One region of the Bacillus sp. XB1 genome, then DNA from elsewhere that is predicted to be linked to it. Evidence: a T-box and tRNA genes for the amino acid it is inferred to sense, from the RefSeq annotation. Region 1 holds a T-box; the other holds one or more tRNA genes.

What was found. The T-box of region 1 lies ahead of metG (methionine--tRNA ligase). A T-box ahead of a tRNA ligase gene usually reads a tRNA of that ligase, here a tRNA-Met.
Region 2: it encodes a tRNA-Met, which carries the amino acid that the T-box ahead of metG (methionine--tRNA ligase) is inferred to sense. The anticodon was not compared.

The regions. Positions count from the first base shown of each region.
Region 1 is NZ_JBNRIL010000004.1:85,318-97,101, forward strand. It holds gene ACK1U5_RS23430 (methyl-accepting chemotaxis protein) at 1-12, opposite strand, end outside; gene ACK1U5_RS23435 (methyl-accepting chemotaxis protein) at 226-1,920, opposite strand; gene ACK1U5_RS23440 (class I SAM-dependent methyltransferase) at 2,334-3,152, opposite strand; T-box leader at 3,267-3,537, shown strand; gene metG (methionine--tRNA ligase) at 3,588-5,222, shown strand; gene ACK1U5_RS23450 (hypothetical protein) at 5,264-5,518, opposite strand; gene ACK1U5_RS23455 (EamA family transporter) at 5,586-6,488, opposite strand; gene ACK1U5_RS23460 (sensor histidine kinase) at 6,630-8,072, opposite strand; gene ACK1U5_RS23465 (response regulator transcription factor) at 8,050-8,715, opposite strand; gene ACK1U5_RS23470 (L,D-transpeptidase) at 9,080-9,541, opposite strand; gene ACK1U5_RS23475 (DUF3978 family protein) at 9,572-10,012, opposite strand; gene ACK1U5_RS23480 (DedA family protein) at 10,414-11,028, shown strand; gene ACK1U5_RS23485 (helix-turn-helix transcriptional regulator) at 11,259-11,480, shown strand; gene ACK1U5_RS23490 (DUF3169 family protein) at 11,470-11,784, shown strand, end outside.
Region 2 is NZ_JBNRIL010000009.1:21,975-33,758, forward strand. It holds gene mfd (transcription-repair coupling factor) at 1-1,962, shown strand, start outside; gene spoVT (stage V sporulation protein T) at 2,099-2,635, shown strand; gene ACK1U5_RS27205 (putative polysaccharide biosynthesis protein) at 2,866-4,467, shown strand; gene ACK1U5_RS27210 (bifunctional methyltransferase/pyrophosphohydrolase YabN) at 4,480-5,940, shown strand; gene ACK1U5_RS27215 (RNA-binding S4 domain-containing protein) at 5,955-6,230, shown strand; gene yabP (sporulation protein YabP) at 6,289-6,597, shown strand; gene yabQ (spore cortex biosynthesis protein YabQ) at 6,594-7,247, shown strand; gene divIC (cell division protein DivIC) at 7,244-7,603, shown strand; gene ACK1U5_RS27235 (S1 domain-containing RNA-binding protein) at 7,691-8,176, shown strand; tRNA gene ACK1U5_RS27240 (tRNA-Met) at 8,336-8,409, shown strand; tRNA gene ACK1U5_RS27245 (tRNA-Glu) at 8,423-8,494, shown strand; gene spoIIE (stage II sporulation protein E) at 8,754-11,225, shown strand; gene tilS (tRNA lysidine(34) synthetase TilS) at 11,456-11,784, shown strand, end outside.

The DNA of each region.
Region 1 (11,784 bases):
TACAAAATTCATATAATTAAAAGCCTCCTTTGTGAAATCTTAGTATTAGAATTAATAAATGTAAAAAATTGAAAGAAAGCTTTACTCCAGTTGGAATAAAGCTTTCTTATTTCCTTTAGGAATTATAGCAGACGGAATGAGAGATAGAAAGAGATATTTTAAAGTGAAAAAGGAGAACCTGTAAAACTTTCTTTCCTATACCTTTGAGCTCGTGTCATTTTCACTTTAAGCGTTTGTTTTGAAATGAGAGACGAGAACTTCAAGTTCTTGTACGATTGTTTTCATTTCAGATGATTTGTTAGCCACGATACTCATTTTGTTTACTTGATCACCAGCTGAATGTGCTGTTTGTAATGTTTCTGCAGCAACTTCATTTGAAATAGAGGCGATATTATTTAAAGCTGCGTTCATTTCTTCAGAGCTTGCAGCCATCTCTTCAGCAGTTGCAGACATTTCTTGCATTTGCGTAGAGACTTTGTTAATGTGGTTAACAATTTCTGAGAATGAAGATCCGGCAGTACGAATAACAGTAATTCCTTCAGAAGCTTCTGCTTGACCTTGTGTCATCATGTCATTTGCTATTTTAGTATCGGCTTGAATTTGATGCAGTAAATGGTTAATGTCAGTTGCGGCTAGTTGAGATTGTTCAGCAAGTTTTCGAACCTCATCAGCAACAACAGCGAATCCTTTTCCATGTTCACCAGCACGAGCTGCTTCAATAGAAGCATTTAAAGCGAGTAAATTTGTTTGCTCGGCGATATTCGAAATAGATTGAAGTGCAGTATCGATATGATTTGTATGTGTAATGAGTCGCTCAATTACTTGTGATGTAGCGTTAACAGCTTCGTTAATTGTGTGCATTTGTGTAATAGATTTCTCAATGACTTTATTCCCATCATCTGCTTTTTCTGAAGTTGTGACAGCTAAACTAGTAACAGAAGAGGCGGACTCAGCGATACGCTGAACACTTGTTGCCATGTCATCCATTGCAGTTGAACTTTCTTCAATGCTAGAAACTTGTGAACGAATATTGTGTTCAAGAGCATTCATAGTTTCTTGGGTCCTTGCGGTATTTTCCATAGAAGCAGTCGTTTCGATAAATACATTTTCGGAAGCTTCTTTTACACTTGTTGATGTTTGTTGAACTTGTTTTATTATATGCTGTAAGTTAGTGAGCATTTGATTAAAGGAATTTGCAATGTCACCTATTTCATCTTTACTTGTTACGTGTAATCTAGCCGTTAAATCTCCATCTTGAGAAGCTAATTCTTTTAACTTCTCATCAATTTGTCGAATTGGTTTAACGAGTTTACCAGAGAACCACCATGCTAATAAAATAGACGTTAATGTACATGTAATGAGTGAGAAGAAAATAATATATTGAATAAGTGATGAAGAAGACTCGACGTCAGCAATTAATGCGTCACGTTTCTCATTCTCTTCATTTGTATATTTATTAAAACGATCTAAAAGATCATTTACATAATCTGTTTGTGCTAAAGCAATTTTGGATGCTTCGTCCCATTTTCCTTCACGAGCAAGAGGTAGTACCTCATTATCTATGACGCTACGCCATTTTCCCCCCATTAAAATAGCTTCTTTCATTCCTTCTGGGAGCTTCTTGTCACTTGTTACTTTCTCTCTAGTATCAGCTAATTTTTTCCCTTCTCGGTTGAACTTATCTAATCCTTTTTGATCATGTGATAGTAAATATTCTTGTAAACCAGCAACTTGTGCTTGGAACCAATCGCCACGTTCTTTTAAAATCGTCGCTCTTTTTGATACATCATTTTTTAACGTTTCAATTTCACTTGCTTGATTCATGGCGAATGAAAGAATAACTATAAGAGCAATGCTAAATAAAGAAGAAATGCTTAAGAGTGTGAACAGTAGTTTTTTTCGAATACTAACATATTTCATCGTTACCCCTACCCTCATTTAAACTGTTTATTATGATTTATGGATATTCAAAACGAAATTAATAAAAACATTATTATGAAGTTATTAATCTGTTCAATGAAAATTATAGCAGATAATGGAAGGAGTCAGATTGGTATTAGAAAAAGTTCTTAAAATGTATACATTTGCATATCATAAAATTCATAAATAAATATTAGAAATGCTATTGAAATTTGAAATGACATCATGTATACTTCTAATTAGTTGATAACGATTATCAGTATCAACTAAAACATTACTCTTCGTTATGTTGGTCATACCCCTTTTTGACGGCGTAAGTCAGAGACGAAATGTTGAAATATCTTGTGTCCTATTCTACAGAATTATGGTAATCTCCAACCTCAACTTATATGCGTGAGCATGCAAAAAGGATCCTATCCGTGAAGGGATCCTTTTTTGCATGCTGTCGCAATTATTGTATATAGACCAGGGATACGTTCTTCGATTCCTTCCGGTGCAGTAGAAGGGAAGAGCCATCTTTGATGAGGTCCGTGTTCTTCAACTAGTTTTTCAATTTTAAAATGTTCTTCCGCGAGTGTTGTAATAATTTCTCCTAACGTCCAGCGACGGATGGTTGTTTTAGGTAGCGATTCTTTCTGTGCTTCTGTAAGAAGGATGCTATAAGCAACATCATCTTCAATTAATTCTTTATCGAAATAATTTCCACTTGCTCGAAATGATGGATGGTCTACTCCTAATAGCTTTGTGTATATTGGATGGTAATCGCGAAGGATAAGTATTCCACCGGGCTTTAGTAGTTGAGAGATTGTTGTAAAAAGTGGTTTTAAATCTAGAAAGTAATGAAGTACACCAAGTTCCAGTAATACGATATCAAATGATTTGGAGAGATTTACATCTAGTACATCAGAAACGATGTAATGAATAGAGACGCCTGCGGCTTCCGCAAGTTCATTTGCATATTTTGCATTACTTGCTGAAATATCAACAACTGTTACGTCAGCTCCTAAAAGAGCGAGTGCGACAGCTTTATTTCCTTTTGAGCCGAGTAAATTAATAATACATTTTCCTTTTGGAGATTGTATGTAAGGTAAATAATGTGCTACTTCGCGCGTGGGATCTTTCATGATTTTTTTCGCATAATCAGCTGGTGCCCCGTGGCGATTCGTCCAAGCTTCATAAGCAGCTGTATTCCAGCTTTTTTCATTTATAGTGCTTAGTTGTTTTTGGTTCAATGTTATCACTCCTTTTGTGAACGTATAGTTATTCGGCAGAGGGATGGGATTTCCTTTTCTTTCTGAATAAAAGTTTGATTTTTCTGTTATTAAGTCGTACAATACTTTTTATACGTAAAAGCGTTGAAAAGGAAAAGTAGGATGAACACATTCTTTCCAGAGAGCTTCGGTAGCTGAGAAGAAGCAAGAATATTCATTTGAACAATGGCCTTTGAGCTTCGTCCTGAACTTATCAAATGATAATAGTAGGCGGCGACGAGAGTTGGTACTCGTTATCAAAACCACAGTATAAGAGCATATAGCTCCGTACTTGTTAAGGCTAATTATGTGAGTAATTGGCGAAATAAGGTGGTACCGCGACTGTTTATACAGCCCCGCCCTTATCTTTTTTAAGATAAGGGCGGGGCTTTTTATATTTAAAAGGAGGAATGTAAGATGAGTATTTTTATTGGAGGCGCTTGGCCGTATGCAAATGGTTCGTTACACCTTGGCCATATTGCGAGTTTGTTACCTGGAGATATTTTAGCGCGTTATTACAGGGCAAAAGGTGAGAATGTGCTGTATGTTTCAGGGAGTGATTGTAATGGAACACCGATTGCAATTAGAGCAAAACAAGAAGGTGTGACAGCGAAAGAAATTGCTGATAAGTATCATGAAGAGTTCCAGCGATGTTTTCGTAGCCTTGGTTTTACTTATGATTGCTATACACGTACAGATAGTGAGCACCATCATGAAACAGTTCAAAATGTTTTTTTACGTTTATTAGAAGAAGGACATATTTATAAAAAAACAGTGGAACAAGCGTATTGTGAAACGTGTACGCAGTTTTTACCGGATCGTTATGTAGAAGGAATATGTCCACATTGCCATGAAGCAGCAAGAGGAGATCAATGCGATGCTTGTTCTGCTATTTTAGATCCTCTCGATTTGTTAGAAAAGAAATGTAAGTTATGTGGTAGTACGCCATCTGTAGAGGAAACAGAGCATTTCTATTTTGCATTGCATACATTTCAGCAGCAAATTAAAAGGACTGTAGAAATTGCCAAACAAACAGGGACATGGCGCGACAATGCGATTCAACTAACAGAGAGATATGTAAAGGAAGGATTACTAGATAGGGCCGTATCACGTGATTTGCCAATTGGGGTACCAATTCCAGTAGAAGGGTATGAAGATAAGAAAATTTACGTATGGATTGAAGCAGTGACAGGCTATTATTCAGCGAGTAAACATTGGGCTGAAGAAACAGGGAAAGATGATCAAGAGTTTTGGGATAGCGAAGCGAAAACATATTATGTGCACGGAAAGGATAATATTCCGTTTCATTCCGTCATTTGGCCAGCGGTATTACTTGGAATAGGGGAGGAAGCAATCCCGCGTCATATCGTTTCGAATGAATATTTAACAGTTGAAAAAAGAAAATTATCTACAAGTAAAAACTGGGCAGTATGGGTGCCTGACATATTAGAACGCTATGATCCAGATTCTATTCGTTACTTTTTAACCGTCAACGCACCAGAAAATCGCGATACTGATTTTTCATGGCGGGAATTTATTTACAGTCATAATAGTGAATTATTAGGTGCATACGGGAACTTTGTGAACCGGACATTAAAGTTTATTGAAAAATATTATGGTGGTATCGTGCCGAAAGGAAGTATTGAAGTAGAGCTGAAAGATAAAGTAGAAGGATTATATAAACAGGTAGGAGAGGCGATTGAGCAAACTAAATTTAAGGTGGCGCTAGAGACAGTATTTGATACAGTACGTTTTGCAAATAAATATTTTGATGAAAAGCAGCCTTGGAAACAAAGAGAAGATGATCCAGTTTCATGTGAAGAAACGATTTATAACTGTGTGTATCTTATCGCTAATTTTGCCCATCTCCTTGAGCCATTTTTACCATTTTCAAGTGAAAGAGTTCGAAACACATTGTCGATTGTGAAACGAAATTGGGAACCGCAAAATACGTTGCCAAGTAGAATTGATAGCGTACAGCCATTATTTGAGCGAATCGATGTAAAACAAATTGAGCATGAGATAGAGAAGCTGTATGGAGCGGTAAAATGAGATAGAGAAAAAGACCTTTCAAGTAAATGAAAGGTCTTTTGTTATGCAGTATGGTTCTCTTTCTTATCTTTCAAAAAGAAAAGTACAGCAAGGATTACAAGAATAATAGCTGCAATATCATACGTTATTTTAAATGTAGTATTAAAGTTTAAGTACTCTACGAAAGGAGTTTTCACTGCTCCTGCATATATACAAACGGGAACGAGAAGTAAATCGTAAAATTTCTTTTCTTTCATATATCTTATTAGGAAGAAGATACACATAATAGCAAAAAATACGATGCTTAAAATAGTCATTTATACCTCCAGATAAATTTACTTATTTTAATTGCAGTTATATCTTTTATATAAATTCTGTATTTTTTCAAGCGCTGTGCACGCGATTTTGTTTCCTTTCTTTCCTAGCCGTAAGCAGCTGAGGAGTGAAAATCCCAACCAATATAAAAATAATACCAATCCACTGCATGAACGTTACGACTTCATGTACAAGTGTAATAGAAGCGATAATAGCAGTTGGTAATTCAGCTGCACCTAATATTGTACCGAGTCCTGTTCCAACCTTTGGTACACCGATTGAAAAACAAATGACAGGTACAACAACGCCGAATAATCCGAGGAAGAAAGCATATTTCCATAGACCGGCTTGCAAAGCACCGTCTGTTAAAAAGGTTGGCGGAAAGAATAGGCATACGATAAGAGTAGCACTTGTTGTCATAAGAAAGCTTTTCGTATAAGGCGGAACATCCGTAGCGACGCGCCCGCTTGCAAAAACATAGAATGAAAAAGAGACCGCAGCTAATAGCCCAAAGATAATCCCTTTCGTAGAAAAACTTTGTCCGAGGCCTTCAAATACACCACCTGCAAACAATGTACCAGCAAATAAAATAAGGATAGATATGATCTTATCGCGGCTTGGAAATGTTCGATTTGCAATGGCTTCGATAATGAGACCAATCCAAGTGAACTGAAAGAGTAGGACGACAGCGATAGATGCGGGTAGTTCTTCTACAGAAATAGCGTAAAAAATCCCAGTCATACTCATTGTTGTTCCGACGGTTAGTAATGAAAAAAATTGTTTTTTTGTTACTTTATGATGTGAAAAGAAAAGAACGAGTAGAAATAGTCCAATCCATCCGAAGACATATTGTCCCCCTAGGAGTTGATGTGCTGAAAATCCATTTATGAATCCGAGTTTGAAAATAGTTGAAAGTATGCCGTAGCTGCAAGCACCGAATAAAACGAGCAATGAATATTTAAACTTTTCCATAAAAAATCCTCCTTTTAAGTAATAAAAAACGCCCGCTATCCAAATAAGGATAACGGGCGAACGAAACAGAGTAAGACACTCTACAAAATTCCGCCACTCACACATGAAGTATGAGTTTGGGGTATGTAATTATAGTGAATGTTACATTGCTTTTGGGAATACAATGGAGCATTTTACACCTTGAGCTGTGTTTTGTATCCCGTAAGGAAACTGATGTTTATCTAATATTTGTTTCACGATATATAATCCAAGACCACTACCTTGTACTAACCCGTGTTTATCAGGATTTGCGCGATAGAAAGGCTCAAATAAATGAGCAAGTTTATCTTCATCAATTTGTGAACCTGTATTTAATACTTCTAATGCGTAACCATTTGGTTTTTCATAAAGCTTTATATATACGTGCTGATGGTCAATTGTATAATGAATTGCATTTGAAATAATGTTAAAAATAGCAGTTTGAATAAATTTAGGATCAGCTAAAATTTGTACGTCGTGTTTAATATTAGATTGTACATTTAATTGTTTTACAGATACAAAGTAATCTACTTTCTTCATAACATCCTCAATAATATTAGATAAAGAAATGACTTCTAAATTCGGTTTAAATTGAGGGTTTTGTATTTTGGATAATTCCGACATTTTTTCCGTTAATATGTTAATGTCTTGCATCATCTCGTAGGAACGTTTCAAATACTTATCTCTATCTTTATAAGCTCCAATTCCGTGAATCATGCCATCTAGTTGTCCCATGACGGCTGCGATTGGTGTTTTTAATTCATGGGACACCATAGACATAAATTCTTTACGAGATTGTTCTAATTGTTGTTCCTTCTTGAGCTCGTTTCTTAAATCTTGATTGCTTGCATGTAAATTCTTCACAATATTTGGTACTTGTGAAGCAGCTACTTGCAAATTAAAATCTGTTTGATCTGTATTTTTGTTAAGTAGCTTTTTATCTGAGAAATCAAGATTCATAATATCTTTTAAAGCATCGCTCATATATTGAAAAGGTTTGGCAATTAGTTTTGTATAAATTAAAGATCCGAGTAGTGATAATGCAAGCATTGTCGCGCCAATATGTGGAGCTAATTGCTGCAACGCATCTGCTAACTTTGGATTATCCTTTGTATCATTTGTTTTACTTGCTGCATTTTGTGTATGTAAGGCATCATTATTAGCAGCTTTCTTTTCTGCTTCTGTAGGCGGATTAGAAGTGCTATTTTTCCCCGAAAGATTTTGTGTATGTTCTTTTGCCTTTACAGTTTGGCTAGGCTGCAAAAGGTGATTGATAGCTGTAGAAAGAGATTTATAATCTATAATAGAAGATTGAAAATTAGAAATGCTCCCCTCTGACACAGCTTTATTTTGCTTCGTTTTACTTCCGTCGTTTTGCTTATCTGAATCGGCCTGTTCTGTAGTCGGCGTTCCATTTTCTTTCGCAAAACGTTCTTTATCGTAGTTTGAAGCTAGAAAGTAAATAATTTGATAAAGGCAAAGTGATAAAAGAATACAAAATAATAAGGTTTTGATGAAAATACTTTTGGTGATGTTGTCTTTGCTACGATTCGATTTTGTAGCCAATGCCTTTCACCGTTTTAATATAAGGAATTCCTAATTTTTTTCTTAAGTTTTTAATATGTGTATCTATAACTCTTACATCACCATAATGTTCATAGCCCCATACCTTATTCAACAAATCACTTCTTGATAATACTTTTCCTCGATTTTGCAGTAAAGTATAAATAATTTCAAATTCTTTTGTTGTCAATTCAATTTGATTACCATGAACATAAGCTGCATATGCTGTAGAGTTTAACATCAATTCATGGAATTGTAGTATAGTTGCAGCTTCTGCTTCCTTCGTTGCTGCCCTTCTTAATACAGCCTCTACACGCTTAATAAATACAGTGTAATGGAACGGTTTCGTAATATAGTCATCAATACCTAATTCAAATCCTTTAATTTCACTTTCTTCATTATGTAAGCCTGTTAACATAATGATTGGTACATCAGATTGTCCTCGCATAATTTTACAAATACTATAGCCATCTATATCTGGTAACATTACATCGAGGAGGACAAGATCGTATGAATTTTTTTGGAAAAGAAGAATACCTTCTGTTCCAGCACCAACTACATCAACTGTAAAGTTTTGTGCCATTAGAAATTCACGAATAAGTTCTTGTATATCTGGGTTGTCTTCAATCACCAGTATATGCGTCATAGTAACACCTCCTAAATAACGCTTTTTACTGCAATATTCGAATTCATCATTTTTCGAGTGACTCAGATTGTTTATACATATAATAAGCCCCCGCTATAAAATAATCATGAAGGTAGCAAGGGGAATAGTTTAGTGTTACTGAATAGTTCAGAATTACAGTAGTTCTATTATAGTATGTATTATAAAATTTATAAAACATTATAACTGTATAATTTTAATATCTACGTTTATCAATGTTTAAATATCAGCTAATCAAATCTATTCCTATTATATATGTAAATACAGTTGTTTTGCTACTGTAAATGAATAAATAAAATAAGCCAAGACATAAAATTCTTGGCTACACATAAATCTTGTTTTTAGGCTATTTTACAGTGACAGTAGCTTGCTGCTGAACGCGCTCAAATAACCAGTGTATATCATTGTTATACATACGAATACAACCAAGTGTTGTCCATTTGCCGATTGCTTGATTATTGTTAGTTCCGTGAATCGCATAAGTTGTTCCGTAAGTTCCTGCCATATTTAATCCGAGCCAACGGTCACCAAGTGGATTACGTGGATCGCCGCCTTTAATTTTGCCTGTATAATAAGGGCGGTTTTTAATTTTATTTACGATTTGAAAAGTGCCTTTAGGTGTAGGTGTTGCAGCTTTTCCAGTAGCGACAGTAAAACTTTTTATAAATTTTCCATCCTGATAATAATCCATTTTATTTAACTGAGTGTCTACAATTAATTGATCTTTCGTTGTAGCTGCCTCTGCACTAGCGAATGGAAGAGTTAAAAATCCTAATGATAATAGTGCGCTTAATAATAATTTTTTCATTGTTATTCTCCTTTTACTATCGTAATAGTCTTACATACAATGAAGTTGTAATCCTCGTAATGCTTTATTTACATTTTCATCTAATGTTTCAAAGAATGTAGTGATTTTGCTGTTGTGTTTGTTGTTATCAATAAGTAATCTTTCATTTAATAAAAGCTCACCACGTAGTCCAAAACTTTGAACTTGAATATTTAGCTCATCTTCATTTTCAGAAATGATTGGTAAGAAATAGTGAAAAGCTTTTGTTGGAATGATGTAGCTTTTGCCAATCATGCTTTCTTGATTTGAATTAATCCATTTTTTCGTGACAATTTTAATATTCTTTTTTGAAACGATAAAAGATAGTGTTGTAGATTTTGTTAAACTTACGTCAAATTCACTTGTTTCACATATTTGTAAATTAAAAACGGTTTCATTTTGATGAGATTCAACATTTGTATTAATAAAATCGTGCATTTTATATGCTTCCATTTCGTATTCACCCTTTTTTCAATTTCGAAAAACGACTTATATTTATTCAAATTAATGCTTAGTCATATATTGGTTAAATTTTTCAACAAATTCCGATATAATCTTACAATACGTATATGAAGCTAATATGAAGTTAGCATGAGTTTGTGATGGTTTTTTATTGAGAACAAAATAAGAGAGCTTTTTTAGTGCTAAAAAATGGATAAAATCTGCATGTTATTAATGCGTCTTTTCGCTATTGCGACTTGGAAAATAATTTTTACTATTTAATAAAGAACGAAAATCATTAGTGTGACCCTTACAAAAATGTAATAAAAATGTAAGCTATTGTGATAGTTATTTCGACAATTTTTTTATACAATAATAGTAAGAAGTTGTACGTGATTGAAAGGAGAGATGACATGGAATGGATTCATGAATTATTTCAGCAATACGGGTATTATGTTGTACTTGTCGGCTTGCTGTTAGAATATATTGCACTTCCGTTTCCGGGAGAGCCAACATTAGCATATGCGGGATTTTTGGCACATAAGGGTGATTTAAGTTTACCGATTTTAATCATTCTATCCTTTATTGGGACAAGTGTAGGGATGACGATTCAATACTTTTTAGGAAATAAATTAGGTATGCCTTTCATTCAAAGGTATGGGAAATACGTATTTTTAACACAAAGAAAAATTGACTTAACGAGAATGTGGTTTGATAAGTATGGGTACTTCCTAATTTTTATTGGTTTCTTTATTCCTGGTGTACGTCATTTCACAGGATACTTTGCAGGAATTATTAATTTACCATTCCGTCGTTTTGCCATTACAATTTATTCAGGCGCTCTATTTTGGGTATCATTCTTCTTAATCGGTGGTTACTGGTTAGGTGGAAACTTACATGATATCTTTGGAGTGCTAGAAGGTCATATCGGTAAAATCATTTTTGGAGTTATTGTGATTGTAGCGGTTACGTTGGGTATTCGTTTCCGTAAGCAGTTAAAACGAGTATTACTACAAAACGCAAGTTAATATGAAATCCATTCTATGTCAGAATTTAGGAAGGCAGTGCAAAAGCACTGCCTTTTTTATTTTATTTTTAAGACTATGTTTAATGCACATTTTACATTCTTTATAGGAATTTGATACAGGATAAGAAATAAGTATTTTGTCAATTATTATAGTCGTAATGACAATTATAATTGACAAATATAAGGATATTATTTACAATTTTAATTAAATAAATGAAAAAGAGGGAAGACATGAAGCTTCAAAATCGAGTGAGGGAATTGCGAGCAAAGCATCGTTTATCACAAGGGGATTTAGGGAAAGCGATTGGATCATCACGGCAAACGATTAGTTTAATTGAGCGTGGGGATTATGCACCATCTATCGTATTGTCGTTAAAAATCGCACAAATTTTCAATGTACCGGTGGAGGAAATATTTACGTTAGTAGAGGGGGAAGAGGACGATGAAGAGTAAGCGAAAAAAACAATTTGATTCTGTGGGGAAAATAGCATTAAGTATGATAGGAGGATTTTTAACGTCTTATATAGCTTTAAATTTACTCTCGGATGAACCGAGAAAATTATCATCCAATACATTTATAGGTATATGTACTATTTTTGGAATTTTAATGATGTACTATACTTGGAAGAATACACGTATGTTAGCAGAGGCACGCGATGAAGAAGAGAGCGTACAAGGCAGAAAATTAGGCATTATAAGTATATATTTACGTGTAGGTGATATAGTGACGCAGGCATGGTTTGTATATGCAGTTATT
Region 2 (11,784 bases), on a different contig from region 1:
ATTAATGGTGTTCATAAAGATTATTTAAATATTAAATATCAAGGTAATGATAAGCTATACGTTCCAATTGAACAAATTGATCAAGTTCAAAAATATGTAGGATCTGAAGGTAAGGATCCGAAAGTTTACAAATTAGGTGGGAATGATTGGAAAAAGGTTAAAACGAAAGTTGAAAAATCTGTACAAGACATTGCGGATGACCTAATTAAACTATATGCTGAGCGCGAAGCTTCAAAAGGCTATGCATATACGCCAGATACGGCAGAACAACAAGAGTTCGAATCATCTTTCCCATACCAAGAGACAGAGGATCAGTTACGTTCTATTGACGAGATTAAAAAAGATATGGAACGCGGACGCCCGATGGATAGGCTCCTTTGTGGTGATGTAGGGTATGGGAAGACTGAAGTGGCTATTCGTGCGGCATTTAAAGCGATTATGGATGAAAAACAAGTTGCAATTTTAGTACCGACAACGATTCTTGCGCAGCAACACTATGAAACAATTCGAGAGCGTTTTCAAGATTATCCAATCAATATAGGCTTATTAAGTAGATTCCGTACGAGGAAACAACAAAATGAAACAATTAAGGGCTTAAAGGATGGAACAGTAGATATTGTAATCGGAACACATCGTATTTTATCTAAAGATGTTACTTATAAAGATTTAGGGCTTCTTATTATTGATGAAGAACAAAGATTTGGTGTGACACATAAAGAAAAAATTAAACAATTGAAGGCGAATGTTGACGTATTAACATTAACGGCAACTCCGATTCCGCGGACGCTTCATATGTCTATGCTTGGTGTGCGCGACTTATCTGTTATTGAGACACCACCAGAAAATCGTTTCCCAGTCCAAACGTATGTAGTCGAGTATAATCCAGCGTTAATGCGAGAGGCGATAGAGCGAGAGCTTGCAAGAGGTGGTCAAGTTTACTTCCTATATAACCGTGTAGAGGATATTGAAAGAAAAGCAGATGAAATTTCGATGTTAGTTCCAGATGCCCGCGTAACGTACGCACATGGGAAAATGAACGAAAGCGAATTAGAGTCTGTTATGCTATCATTTTTAGAAGGACAGCATGATGTTCTTGTAAGTACAACAATTATTGAGACGGGTGTAGATATTCCGAATGTAAATACGTTAATTGTATTTGATGCAGATCGTATGGGATTATCACAGTTGTATCAGCTTCGTGGGCGTGTTGGACGTTCTAATCGTGTTGCATATGCATACTTTGCATATAAACGTGACAAAGTGCTGTCAGAGGTTGCAGAGAAGCGTCTACAAGCAATTAAAGAGTTCACGGAACTTGGATCTGGTTTCAAAATTGCGATGAGAGATTTATCTATTCGTGGAGCAGGTAATTTGTTAGGGGCAGAACAGCATGGATTTATTGATTCTGTCGGATTTGATCTATATTCTCAAATGTTAAAAGATGCAATTGAACAGCGTAGAGGAACAGATGGGGCTGAAAATATAGTTAATGTTGAAATTGACTTAGAGGTAGATGCATACTTACCAGATGCTTATATTTCAGATAGTAAGCAAAAAATTATGATGTATAAACAATTTAGAGGTGTTTCTGCAATTGAGGATATTGAAGAATTGCAGGAAGAAATGATCGATAGATTTGGCGATTATCCACAAGAAGTTGGTTATTTATTACAAATTGCAAATATTAAAGTGTTGGCAATGAAAGAACAAATTGAATTAATTAAGCAGAATAAATTTGAAGTAACATTCCTGTTTTCTGAACAAGCAAGTCAAAATATTGATGGTGGAAAATTATTCATGCTCGGAAATAGTTTTGGACGTATGATTGGTTTAGGAATGGAAGGATCACAATTGAAAATTGTTATGAAAACAAATGGCTTAGAGACATCGAAGTGGTTAACGATTGCTGAAAATTTATTAAAAGGCTTACCAGATGTAAAAAAAGAAGTAATAAATGCCTAAAATAAGATAAAAAAATACAATTCGACGTGCATAGAAGAACTAATGTGTAAAATACTATATCTAACAGTTGGTGATTTTTACATGAACAGGTAAATTCACCACTTTGATCATCAGTAGAAAGTGAGGCAGCATTAGAATGAAAGCAACTGGAATCGTACGTCGAATTGATGATTTAGGCAGGGTCGTAATCCCGAAGGAAATTCGTAGAACTTTACGTATTCGAGAAGGAGACCCACTAGAAATATTTGTTGATCGCGATGGAGAGGTAATTTTAAAGAAGTATTCTCCAATTAGTGAGCTAGGTGATTTTGCAAAAGAATATGCTGATGCTTTATATGACAGCTTAGGACATAATGTGCTTGTGTGTGATCGAGATTCTATCATCGCAGTATCAGGTGTATCGAAAAAAGAATACTTAAATAAAAGTGTTGGCGATTTAATTGAAAAAACGATGGAAGAACGAAAGTCTGTTATTATGACGGATGAAAGTGATATTTCCATTATTGATGGTGTAACAGAAAAGGTTCATTCTTATACAGTTGGACCAATTGTTGCAAACGGAGATCCGATTGGAGCCGTCATTATTTTTTCAAAAGAAGCTATTATAAGCGAGATCGAGCATAAAGCGGTTAATACTGCTGCCAGTTTCTTAGCGAAACAAATGGAACAGTAAGGGTATATTGATTTTAGAAGTAGCAATCTTTCCTAATTATGATCTTTCTTTTTGAGAAATCAATTATTTGGAGATATATGTATATTGAATGAAGGTAGCACTTTGCTACCTTTTTTCGTTGAATATTTTTAACGTGTAGGAACTCATTATTACCCGTGTTGGGAAGGGAGTTTGTTCTTTTCTTTATGATATAATACGAGAGGTGAGAATAGAAAAAGGAGTTTTCTTGTATGGAAGCGAAGAAGTATCAAGCCTTTTGGCGTGGGGCTATTATATTAACGATTGCAAGTTTCGTTACAAAAGTATTAAGCGCTTTTTACCGTATTCCATATCAAAATATAGCGGGGGATATTGGGTTTTATATTTACCAACAAATTTACCCGTTTTATGGATTTTGTTTAATTTTAGCTACTTATGGATTTCCTGTTATCATTTCGAAAATGGTTGCAGAACGATTAGAGCGGGGAAAACAAAAAGAAGCAGAAGAAATTATTTGTGTATCTTTTTGGTTCTTATTAGGAATTGGTTTTATAGGCTTCTTTACATTGTTTTTTGGGGCCGAAACAATTGCGGTAGCTATGGGCGATATACACTTAGATAAGTTACTACGTGTTATTTCATTTTCATTCTTATTGATGCCATTTTTGTCTGTAGCAAGAGGGTATTTTCAAGGATTTAATAATATGATGCCAACGGCTGTTTCGCAAGTAATAGAACAAACAATTCGAGTTTCTATTATTGTATTTTTATCGCTATTCCTAATTGCTCACGGATTTGATTTATATACAGTTGGTGCAGGGGCTATGTTAGGCTCAATTGCGGGTGGTCTTATTGGGATTATTGTACTTATATTGTATATGCGTCAAGATTTTCGTTCTATATTCTTCAAAAGTGCAGCGAGAATTAAGGGTAAAAGGAAGATAGTTAAAATCCTTTTTTGGCAGGGGTTAGCGATTTGTGTTAGTAATTTAGTGCTTATTTTTATACAGATGGCTGATTCAGTGTCCTTTTACAGCTTACTTATTGGTGTGGGAGAACAGGCTGAAAATGCAAAGGTATTAAAGGGTGTTTATGATAGAAGTATTCCGCTAATGCAATTAGGTACTGTTGTGACGACTTCTTTCTCGTTGTCACTTATTCCGATTATTACAGCGGCGAAGGAAAGAGGAGATCTTTCCTTTATTCAAGAAAAGGTAAAGTTAGCAGTGAAAATAACATGTGTTATTGGACTTGCAGCAGCTATTGGACTAACTTGTATTATTCAACCTACGAATATTATGTTGTTTGAAAACAGTGATGGATCAGATGTTTTATCTATTTTATCGTTATCTATTTTATTTAGTTCATTGTCAATTACGACAGCTTCTATTTTACAAGGATTGGGGCAAACGTTTAAGCCAGCATTATTTGTTGTATTTGGAGGTTGCTTAAAGTTAGCGTTAAATTATATATTCATGCCTTATTTGGGTGTGAAAGGTGCAGCCTTTGCGACTTTATGTGCGTTAATTATAATCTCTGGACTAAATACTTTGTTGCTTACGAGAGCTGTATCAGGGTCACTTATCAATAAGCGAAATATGTTAGGGATAGTAATTAGTGGTATCTGTATGGGATTTGTATTAATGATATTCACACGTGTGTTACAGATGTCTGGATTAGTAATTGATACGGAACATAGAGGAAGCGCGACACTTGAAGCGTTGTTAGGTGTAGCCATTGGCGGATTGACATATATGTTTTTTATTTTGAAATTACGTGTATTTACAAAAAAAGAATTAGGAACCGTTATGAAACAAGAGAAAAAAGAAGGTTCATTGAAGAAGAGTGGATAGAGGTGACTGGTTGTGAGTGGAATCATTACTATTTTAGGTTTAGGAGCTGGTGAATTAGATCAGCTAACGATGGGTGTATATCGAAAAATAAAAGAAGCAGACCATCTGTTTGTTAGAACGAAAGAACATCCAGTTATAGAAGAATTGGAGAAAGAAGGCGTACAATATACGTCTTTTGATGCTGTATATGAAGCACATGATACGTTTGAAATTGTATATGAAACAATTGCGAATAAATTGCTAGAACAAGCTGAAGGTACAGAAATTATCTATGCTGTTCCCGGGCATCCACTTGTAGCAGAAAGAACAGTTCAGCTACTGTTGGAAAAAGGAGAAGTTTCAAATGTTGAAGTGCGAATTGAGGGTGGACAAAGTTTCCTTGATCCTATGTTTGCAAGTCTAAAGATTGATCCGATTGAAGGATTCCAATTACTTGATGCTACATCATTTGAAAGAGGGCAATTAGAACTGCGTCAACATTTAATCTTTTGCCAAGTATATGATGCATTCGTTGCATCTGATGTGAAATTAACATTAATGGAGATGTTACCAGATGATTATGAAGTGTATATCGTAACAGCTGCAGGAACTTCATTTGAACAAGTAAAGAAGGTACCGTTGTACATGTTAGATCATGAAACGGAATTGAATAATTTAACGAGTGTGTACGTGCCGCCAGTTCAGGAGCGTGCGTCCTTGTATCAACAGTTTGATGTTCTTAGAGAAATTATTGCGGAACTTCGTGGTCCAAATGGTTGTCCGTGGGATAAAAAGCAAACACATCAATCATTAAAGAAATATTTAATTGAGGAAGCTTATGAAGTGTTGGAAGCAATCGATGAAGAGGATGATGATCACTTAGTAGAAGAATTAGGTGATATATTATTACAAGTTATGCTTCATGCTCAAATCGGAGAAGATGAAGGTTGGTTCTCTATAGATGATATCATTCGAACTCTATCTGAGAAAATGGTTCGTCGCCATCCGCATGTGTTTGGAAATACGGATGTAAACAGCGCTGATGAAGTGATTGCAAATTGGGAAGAAATTAAAAAACAAGAAAAAGGATTCGTGAAAGAATCTGTTTTAAATGGTGTTCCCAAAAGTTTGCCGCAGTTACTACGCGCCTATGAAATTCAGAAGAAAGCTGGTAAGGTTGGATTTGATTGGGTTGATGTGCAACCGATGATAGAGAAAGCTTTGGAAGAATGGCAAGAGTTCCAACAAGAGGTTACAAATATGGATGAGAAAAAGATGCTGGGTGAGTTTGGTGATTTACTATTTGCATTTGTTAATATAGCTCGTCATTACAAAATAGATCCAGAAGAGGCGTTACGTTCAACTAATGAGAAATTTACTGGTCGTTTTTTATACATGGAGGCAAAAGTAGCTGAAATGAATAAAGAGATGAAAGATTTATCATTAGAACAGTTAGATGTTTTATGGGAAGAAGCGAAACAGACAGAGCGTTAATAGGGGGATTTGATATGCGTCTAGATAAGTTTTTAAAAGTATCACGTTTAATTAAAAGAAGAACATTAGCGAAAGAAGTAGCTGATCAAGGAAGAATATCTATTAATGGTCAAGTGGCAAAAGCAAGTTCTGATGTGAAAGTAGCTGACGAATTAACAATTCGTTTTGGTCAAAAAATAGTGACTGTGAAAATAAATGAATTAAAAGAAACAACTAAAAAAGAAGATGCAGCAAATATGTATAGCTTAGTTCGTGAAGAAAAAGTAAAAGCGGAAGAAGGCTTGTTCTAAAATCATTTATCCCCTCATACATTACTATTAGCTAGTAAAAACCTATGGGGGGATTTACGTGAATAATGGTTACTCACCTACGTCTTCTAATCAACAAAATGTTTCTGTAGAGCATGACATTATTATGCGTGGCAGGCGTATAATTGATATTACCGGTGTGAAGCAGGTAGAGAGTTTTGATAGCGAAGAGTTTTTACTAGAGACCGTAATGGGTTTTTTAACAATTCGTGGTCAAAATTTACAAATGAAAAATTTAGATGTGGAAAAAGGTATTGTGTCGATTAAAGGGAAAGTTAATGAGATGCTGTATATTGATGAAAATCAAGGGGAAAAAACTAAAGGTTTCTTTAGTAAGTTGTTTAAATGAGCTTAACAATTCAGTTGTATACAATGCTTTCAATGATTGGAATGGGTGCTTGGATTGGAGCGTCTTTAGATACATATCAACGTTTTTTAAAGCGCCAAGAACGTAAACGTTGGCTTGTATTTATACATGATATATTATTTTGGATTGTCCAAGCATTATCCGTCTTTTATGTATTGCTTCTCGTAAATGAAGCTGAGCTACGTATATATGTGTTTTTGGCATTATTATGTGGTTTTGCGGCATATCAAAGCTTACTGAAGGCACTATACATGAAGCTGTTAAATTTTCTCATCTATATTTTTATGCAAACAACATATTTTTTTGTTCGAATTATACAGCTACTCATGATAAAACCTGTTATTATTATAGCGCAGCTATTTATTGCATTTATATTATTCTTATTTCGTATACTGCTTTCAATTGGACATGTGTTATGGAAAATGGTGATTTGGATATTACTTTTCATATGGAAAGTTTTTTTCTGGCCTGTTCGATTTATTGCTTCGCTCATATGGAAACTTCTCCCTAATCGTGTTAAACTTTTTATAGTGAAACATATAGGGTTCCTGCAATATATAGCAAAATTGAAGGGACATATCTTCCAACTATGGGAGCATATAAAAAAGAAGTTAGGGGGACCTCGGAAATGAGGGAACTGAGACAAAGAACAATCGAAAAACAGAGTCCAAATCCTGTTAAAGAGCATATAATACAAACGGATGAGAACAGGAAGCGACTTTATCGCCGTTTAGCGGTTTTTCTTGTCTTTACTTTTACAATTATTGCGAGTATTGGTGTAACGTTTTATCAACAAAACAGTTCCATTAAAGCAAAAGAAGCAAAAGTTAAGGACATGAAAAAAGAACTGGATTCATTAACGAATAAAGAAAAAAGTCTAAAAGACGAAGTTCAAAAGTTAAATGATGAAGAGTACGTATTAAAGATTGCTAGAAGGGATTATTTCTTCTCTGGTAAAGGGGAGATAATTTTTCCTGTTTCTAAGTAGAGTATGTCTTATTGACACTATATTTTAGGATTATATATAATAAAGTAAAATTTGACTTTTTAACCACTAAGGAGGAGCATTTTTTTTATGTCAATCGAGGTAGGCAGCAAGTTACAGGGTAAAGTAACAGGTATTACAAATTTTGGGGCTTTTGTGGAGCTGCCAGAGGGCTTAACGGGTCTTGTTCATATTAGTGAAGTTGCTGATAACTATGTAAAAGATATTAACGATCACTTAAAAGTGGGCGACCAAGTAGAAGTAAAAGTTATTAATGTTGAAAAAGATGGAAAGATTGGTTTATCTATCAAAAAAGCGAAAGAACGTGAAAAAACAGAAGGAGATCGTCCACGCGGTGAATACCAACGCGGTGGTGATCAACAACGTTCTGGACGTCCACAACGTAATAATCGCTCTTTCAACAGAGATAATCGCGGTGGCGGTAACGACCGAGCTCCGAAAGAAACATTTGAGCAAAAGATGGCACGCTTCTTAAAAGATAGCGAAGATCGTTTAACTTCTTTAAAGCGTAACACAGAGTCTAAACGTGGTGGCCGTGGCGCGCGTCGCGGATAATAAGGACGTTTAGTTTTTAACATATAGAGAGGTACCCAGAGTGATGGCTCAGGGTGCTTTTTTATATGTTAAAAATATTTTTAAAAAAGTTTTTGAGATGTGTTGACTTTAATTAGTATCTGATGTAAGATACTAATTGTCCGTTAAATAAGACGACATGGCGGTGTAGCTCAGCTGGCTAGAGCGTACGGTTCATACCCGTGAGGTCGGGGGTTCGATCCCCTCCGCCGCTATATTTAATTTAACGGCCCGTTGGTCAAGTGGTTAAGACACCGCCCTTTCACGGCGGTAACACGGGTTCGAATCCCGTACGGGTCATCTAAAAAGATCATGCAAATTTGCATGATCTTTTTTTGTTAAATAAATTAAGATATACAACACTTCTACAAAATCACCCTATATTTTCTGAATATTTAATTAAAATCTCAAAAATAACTTACATACCGTGTATATCTGTAGAGTTATTTCGAATAAAAAGTCGAACGATTATAAAAGTGAAAACTGTTGTTTTGACAAAAAAACCAACAATCATCTTTTATAATGACAGTAATTAAACTATGCAGGTGGTGTTAAAAATATGCCTAAAGCAGGAAGGAATACTATGAATACAAGTGCATTGGCAATGAATGAGAGTCAGCTTGGAGGAATAAAGTGGACGAGTAAGTTGCGAATGAAATTTGAGCAAGTTTTCTTTAGATGGGGATTTATTATTGTTGTTATTGGTTTTCTTTTGGGACGAGCATATATATTAACAAATATTTTACCGTTTGCACTGCCATTTTTTGCTGCTGTTTATGTTATGAAGCGGGATAAGATGCCGCTAGCATTTTTAGCTCTAATGGGAGGAGCTCTTTCGGTATCGATAGATAATTTGTTTTTTACCTTTGCATCTATCTTTACCTTCTTCATTTATAATATCTTCTTTAGTCGATTTACACGTAAAACTGTTGGACTTGTTCCATTTCAAGTATTTATCTCCGCATTAACCGCACACTTAGTTGTTGTATATTTTGCGCAACAAACTGTCACCATGTACGATTTACTCGTTAGTACCATTGAGGCTGGGCTTAGTTTCGTATTAACTATGATATTTTTACAAAGCGTCCCGCTTTTAGTGGAAAGGAAAGGAAAACAACAGGCATTAGAGACGGAAGAAATTGTTTGTTTGATTATATTACTAGCATCTGTTTTAACGGGTACAACAGATTGGTTTGTATATGATGCTTCTATTCAACATATTTTTACAAGGTATTTAGTGCTAGTATTTGCATTTATTGCAGGTGCTGCCACAGGATCCACAGTAGGGGTTGTAACAGGACTAATATTAAGTTTAGCAAATGTGTCTAGCTTGTCTCAGCTTAGCCTTCTTGCTTTCTCTGGATTGCTTGGTGGATTGTTAAAAGAAGGGAAGCGTTTAGGTGTTAGTTTAGGTTTATTAATTGGGACAAGCTTAATTACATTATATGTGGACAAACAGACAAATATTGTAACAACTTTAATTGAGTCAGGTGTAGCGATTGTTATCTTCTTATTAACACCGAAGCTTGTTTTGGATCGTATTGCTAAATTTATGCCAGGTACACAAGAGCATTCGCAAGACCAACAACAATATTTAAGAAGGATGCGTGATGTTACAGCAAATAAAATCAACCAATTTGCAAATGTATTTGCTGCTTTATCTAATAGCTTTTCTGTATATGGGTATGTAGAGGAAGAAGATAAAGAGACAGAAGCAGATTTGTTTTTGAGTACAATTACTGCGAAAACATGTCAAACATGCTTTAAAAAGGATCAATGCTGGGTAGTGAATTTTGATAAAACGTACGATTATATGAAACAAATAATGAATGAAACGGAAGAAGGAACCCTGCAACATAATCGTAAATTAGTTCGTGAGTGGGACAAGCATTGTGTGAGAGGGAAAAAAGTGACGGATTTAGTAGCGGGTGAATTAGATCACTTCTATGAGGGACAAAAATTACGAAAACAAATGAAGGAAAATCGTAGAATAGTAGCGGAGCAACTATTAGGTGTATCAAAGGTTATGGAGGATTTTGCTAAGGAGATACAACGAGAGCGTGAAAATCATCAAGTGCAGGAAGAACAGATTATGCAAGCATTCCGTGATTTTGGTGTCGAAGTAGAGCATGTTGATATTTATTGTTTAGATAGAGGAAGTATTGATATTGAAATGTTAATTCCAGTTGCATCTAATGAACATGGTGAATGTGAAAAGTTAGTTGCACCGATGCTTTCGGATATCCTTAAAGAAAATATTGTCGTTAAACATGAAGAAAAGTCTTCTTATCCAAATGGCCATAGTTTAATATCATTTGGTTCGGCGAAGACGTATTCTCTTGATACAGGATTGGCTACAGCTGCAAAAGGCGGTGGATTTGTTTCGGGTGACTCTTATGCGATGATGGATTTAAGTGTTGGTAAATATGCACTTGCAATTAGTGATGGTATGGGGAATGGGCAAAGGGCTCATATGGAAAGTAAGGAAACGGTGAAATTATTACAAAAAATACTCCAATCGGGCATTGATGAAGAAATAGCAATTAAGTCTATCAATTCAATTCTTTCTTTGAGAACGACAGAAGAGATGTTTACGACGTTAGATTTAGCTATGGTAGATTTGCGGGATGCGAGTGCAAGGTTTTTAAAGATTGGATCGACGCCGAGTTTTGTTAAACGCGCAAATAATATTTTGAAAATTGAAGCAAGTAATTTGCCGATGGGAATCATTGAAGATGTTGAAGTTGATGTGGTGGGTGAACAATTAAAAACGGGCGATATTCTTATTATGATGAGCGATGGGATTTTTGAGGGAGCGCAGCATGTGGAGAATCATGAATTGTGGATGAAACGAAAAATTAAAGAATTGCAAACCGAAGACCCGCAAGAAATTGCTGATATCATTATGGAAGAAGTGATTCGCTCTTGTGATGGTTATATAAATGATGATATGACTATTGTAGTGGCAAAAGTGAAGAAAAATATGCCGAAGTGGGCTACGATTCCGATTGTAGGAATGCAGGCGCAGTAAAATGTAAGTGGAATGTTTATCTATAATTTGATTTTAAAAACCTAGGTGAATACCTAGGTTTTTTTGTGGAAAAAGGTAATGTTATTAATTTTGTGAATATACACGGAGGATGTAAGATAAAAATGTAATTTTTGTATATCTTTTTTTTGCACAATGTTTGTAAAAGTTGTACCATTGTAGACAAGGCAACTAACGTTGCTGTTCTTGTTTAATGAAAGGTGATTACGAAGTTGAAAGATACATTTGTTGAAAAAGTAGATGACTTTGTAAAGCAGCATGATGTATTAAAGAATGATTCAACGATTGTTGTGGGAGTTTCTGGTGGTCCTGACTCGTTAGCGCTTTTATATTATTTATTAGAAAAAAGAGCGGAAAAACAGTTGGAAATTGTAGTAGCTCATGTGGATCATATGTTTAGAGGTGATGAATCTCATGAGGATTTACGGTTTGTGCAGGGCCTTTGTGAAGAACTGGGAATTATTTGTGAAACGATAAGGATTAATGTATCACAATATCAACAGCAATACGGAATGAATGCACAGGTTGCTGCTAGAGAATG